DNA from 2 places in the Priestia sp. YIM B13489 genome. Region 1 is predicted to be linked to the other one. Evidence: riboswitches for the same ligand, from Rfam matches in the RefSeq annotation. Region 1 holds a riboswitch; the other holds the start of a gene.
What was found. A riboswitch is a leader RNA that binds a small molecule or an ion and turns the genes downstream of it on or off. The one in region 1 is predicted to bind cobalamin.
Positions count from the first base shown of each region.

Region 1 (2,397 bases):
TCACGGTCACGATAAGCGCTTTTCACAAGACCAACAGGCGTATCAGGAGAACGGTACTTTAATAGAATCCTTTGCGCTTCAACAATTTGTCTTGTTCGTCTTCCGCTCTTTGGGTTGTAAAAAGCCACTACAAAATCTGCTTGTGCAGCTGCTTCAATTCTTTTTTCGATTAGATCCCACGGCGTAAGGTGGTCACTTAAACTAATCGTACAAGCATCGTGCATCACGGGCGCTCCAAGGAGAGATGCGCATGAATTGATAGCCGAAATGCCAGGAATTACTTCCAGCTCTACGCCCGTTTCTTTTTTCCAGCCTTTTTCAATCAACACTTCATATACAAGGCCTGCCATTCCGTATACTCCTGCATCTCCGCTCGAAATGACAGCTACGGTTTTTCCTGCTTCGGCTTGCTTTACAGCTTCCTGTGCACGGCTTACTTCTTCGGTCATTCCCGTACTAATAATTTGCTGATTCGTTAACAGTCCTTGAATTAATTCCACATAGGTTTTGTAACCGATGATCATATCACTTTCTTGAATGGCTTCTCTTGCTCGCTGTGTAATATGTTCAAAGCTCCCCGGCCCAAATCCAATAACTAACAGTTTACCTTTCATGCTAGCTCCTCCTCTATGCGTTACTTTTTACTTTGTCAATTCCTTCTATGGAGTCACTGTTTTCCGGAGAAACGAAACCATTTTGATCATATTCATAAATAAGCGATTCCTTTACACTGCAGCCTCCTGCTAAATGCTCTTCGACAATCCGGTGAGCCACGGTTTCAGTGACCTGCTTGTACCAATCTCCTGAAGGATAGACGATAGCTACAGGAGCATCTTTGCATCGTCCGTTACAGCGCGTACGCGTTGTATGAACCGTTTCATCCAAATCCAGTTCCGTCACTTTATTTCGAATAGCTTGTGTGGCTTCTTCTCCACCTTTTCTCATACAGCTGCTTCCATTACAAATCAATACGTGATGTTTTGTTCCGTTTAAGTTCCACGTCGTCACACTCATTCGCTCCTTTACTAAAAAAAGCGCCTCTATCAATGATAGAGGCGCAGAAAATTCAAACTAAGTTTTTGCACTTCCACCTATATCCCGTAGGGTAAGCTTCGCATTAGAAAAAGGCTGGTTTCCTGACTTCGATTCATCACTTGATTGCGCCTTCCCAAATACAGTGGCATATGCAATCAGCTCCTCTTCACAGTGGCGGGTACCGCGCTGGCTTCACACCAGACTTCCCATTTAACGCAATGTGAACATTGCGCACCTTTTTTGCACGATATGTAGTTTTTCGATACGAGAAAAACCCGCTTCGCTAATATGCGAGCGGGTAAAACGTCAGAATAAGAGTGTACACGAATGCCACTTTAAGCCAACGTTTCCCTTCCCGCTCCCCGGAGAAATAGAAACTTCACAATAAAGACAGGTCTCCTGACTTGTGTATCATTCTACTTGAGAACCTTCCCGTGATTTTTTCACAGTGGTTATACTCGTTCGTCCACACTTACAGTTGCGGGGGCAGTACTGGTCTTTCACCAGTTTCCCTATTAAGCCTTCTTGGCATCTTTACTGTTGCTGTTTGATATATATGAACCTTTTAAACTATCAGAATAATAGAAGTAACTACCATATCATAGCGTACATTTTTTTTTATTTCAACTCTATTCTTTTCGGAAGATACAAGCACCTATAAAAAAACAAGAGCATAAAGTCAGCTCTTGTTTTTTCATTATATAGCTACTAATGTTAAATGAGGATCGTTATAATACACCACTTCTGAAAGAACTTTACAGCCATTTGTTTTGGCAAAAGCTTCTCTCGCCTGCTTTTCAGTTTCAAATTCAAACATTTTCATTTCTTTTCCAGCATATACCGTCAGTACCCACATGAAAAGATTCGCCTCCGATTATTGTAGTGATCGCTATATCCACATTATGCCGAAACCATTTCCTTTTGAAAACCCATTCTACAAAACTTGTCACAAGAAACTTTTAAAAATTTAAAAACATTTTAACTTCTGTAAATGAACAAAATGTACAAAAGGTTTAAGCAATATTATACCTCTTTAAAAAGGTGCTTTTTTAACCAACTGTTGCTTCACCAGTAAAAAATATATAGTATTTATTAAAAAAAGAAGCCGGACAGCCGGCTTCTTTTTTAGGAAAGGAAAGTACAGACATCACAATCCCGTCCTGCTCTTTATTTTGCATAAAAATACACTAATTAAATATTGCTTTCTTAAAGCAGAACCATGTTCGACTGCACATAGTGATAAAGAAGCTTATACGTATGGTTTAATGAATCTTGATGCGTTCTCTCAAACGCATGAGAAGAATCAATTCCTGGACCAATTAAGCCGTGTACGATATCGTGTCCGGCACGAATAGCAGCAGA
Region 1 covers NZ_JBHZOQ010000053.1:4,006,320-4,008,716, forward strand. Annotated here, with positions in the region: gene cobJ (precorrin-3B C(17)-methyltransferase) at 1-614, opposite strand, end outside; gene ACFX4W_RS26565 ((2Fe-2S) ferredoxin domain-containing protein) at 628-1,008, opposite strand; cobalamin riboswitch at 1,110-1,289, opposite strand; cobalamin riboswitch at 1,408-1,586, opposite strand; gene ACFX4W_RS26570 (hypothetical protein) at 1,733-1,891, opposite strand; gene ACFX4W_RS26575 (hypothetical protein) at 2,085-2,213, opposite strand; gene ACFX4W_RS26580 (M42 family metallopeptidase) at 2,242-2,397, opposite strand, start outside.

Region 2 (2,397 bases), 2.0 Mb from region 1:
GTTAGAAGCAGGGATTTCACGAGCTCATAACATTGCCCTTGCCACACTGCCTTCTTTCACGATACCAGGTGATATTTCTGCGTCGTCTCGCTATTGGGAAAAAGATATTATTAAGCCCGAAGTAGAGGTAGAAGCCGGAGTAATAAAGGTGAAGGGAAAACCGGGGATAGGATACGATATTGATAAAAAGTTTATCAAAACAATCACAGCATTTGAAAAAGAATACAAATAATTAACAACCGTTTTTTGATGAAAAACGGTTTTTTTATTGAGGTTGTCAATGTTTAGTAGAAAAATAGGACAAATTTTTTAAAAAGAGCACATTGTTCCATCAAGCGTGTCAAAACATGTTATGATGGAATAGTTTGATGAAAAAAGTCGAAGAGTTTTATCGTAAAAAACAAAATTATTTTTGAAAATAGGTTGATAGTTTTCTAAGTTGTCCTATATAATGTGTTTATAACATAACACAATATGTTGTTTTGAAATCCATAATAAAATACTATATTTTGTGTTTTCCAGTGAAAAAGGTGTCTGATAAAAAGACTTAAAAGGGAATTTGGTGAAAATCCAAAGCTGTCCCCGCAACTGTGAATGCTGATGAAATAAGGAAATCCACTGTGAGTAAACATCATGGGAAGGCCTTAAAGTAAAAAGAAGCATAAGTCAGGAGACCTGCCTTTTTTATGTCGTTTTATCTTCTTCGGGAGGTGAGAGGGTAGAGCGAGGATTGAGAAAAGACTTAGTGTCTTCTTCTATCTTCGTTCTATTCGCTCACCGAGGTACGGTGAGCGATTTTTTATTTTGAAGTGAAGAGAGGAGCCATATTTATGGTGAATACATTAAAGCCTACAATTCTACATGAATTAACTGCATATATTGAACGTTTAAAAAAAGAATTTACGCAGCTTGATTTTTCTTTGTATGAGGAAAAGGTTATTCAAACTGTTACAGTAAAGGAAAATATGACGGACGAAAAGGTTGCAAACGTCCTAATTTTGGCAGCCTTAGAGCGTATTTCAATGGAAGAACCCGATTGGACGTACGTAGCGGCAGACGTCTACTTAAACGAACTATATCGAAAAGCAGCGGACAACCGAGGTTACGATAAAAAAGAGAAGTACGGTTCGTTTTATCAGCTTATTCAAGAACTAACAAAAATCGGCATTTATAATAAGCAGCTATTAAAAACATATACAGAAGAAGAAATTAATGAAATTGCTTCAGTCATTATTCCTGAACGCGATCGTTTATTTACATACATTGGATTGTTGACATTAGCAGATCGCTATTTAGCGACATCACATGATAAGCGCGTATACGAATTACCGCAAGAACGTTTTCTTATCATTGCTATGACGCTGATGTCTCAAGAAAAGAAAGAAAATCGAACAGCATTAGTAAAAGAAGCGTATTGGGCGCTTTCTAGTCTATATATGACGGTTGCCACACCAACACTTTCAAACGCAGGAAAGAGCTACGGACAGCTATCTAGCTGCTTTATTGATACGATTGATGACAGCTTACGCGGTATTTATGATAGCAATACAGATTTGGCCACGCTTAGTAAAAATGGAGGCGGAATTGGTGTCTACCTCGGTCATATTAGAAGCCGAGGAAGTGATATAAAAGGTTTTAAAGGCGTATCATCAGGAACAATTCCATGGATGAAACAGCTAAATAATACGGCTGTAAGTGTCGATCAGCTAGGTCAACGACAAGGAGCTATTGCCGTATATTTAGACGTATGGCACAAAGACATCTTTTCATTCTTAGACGCGCGTTTGAACAATGGTGACGAACGTCAGCGCACGCATGATTTATTCACTGGCGTATGTTTGCCAGATTTGTTTATGGAAAAAGTAGAGGCACGTGAAGACTGGCACTTATTCGATCCTCACGAAGTTCGTACGCTGATGGGCTACTCGTTAGAAGATTTTTATGATGAAGAAGAAGGCAGCGGTTCGTTCCGCACTCGTTACGCTGAGTGTGTAAATAATGAACAGCTTTCAAGAGAAACAGTACCTGCTATTGAAATCTTCAAGCGTATTATGCTTTCCCAGCTTGAAACCGGAACGCCTTATATGTTTTATCGTGATACGGTTAACCGAGCTAATCAAAACCGCCACGAGGGCATGATCTACTGCAGCAACTTATGTACAGAAATTACGCAAAACCAAAGCACAACGGTCGTAACAGAGGAAATTACAGAAGACGGAAAAATTATTATTACAAAGAATCCGGGCGATTTTGTTGTATGTAATCTTTCTTCTATCAACTTAGCGAGAGCCGTAACTGAAGGTGTGCTTGAACGTTTAATTCCAATTCAAGTACGCATGCTTGATAACGTTATTGAGTTAAATGATTTGCCAGTACTTCAAGCAAAACTAACAAACC
Region 2 covers NZ_JBHZOQ010000053.1:1,983,058-1,985,454, forward strand. Annotated here, with positions in the region: gene menC (o-succinylbenzoate synthase) at 1-232, shown strand, start outside; cobalamin riboswitch at 512-697, shown strand; gene ACFX4W_RS15910 (ribonucleoside-diphosphate reductase subunit alpha) at 831-2,397, shown strand, end outside.
Region 2: linked by a shared signal. The riboswitch ahead of ACFX4W_RS15910 (ribonucleoside-diphosphate reductase subunit alpha) and the one ahead of ACFX4W_RS26565 ((2Fe-2S) ferredoxin domain-containing protein) in region 1 are both predicted to bind cobalamin.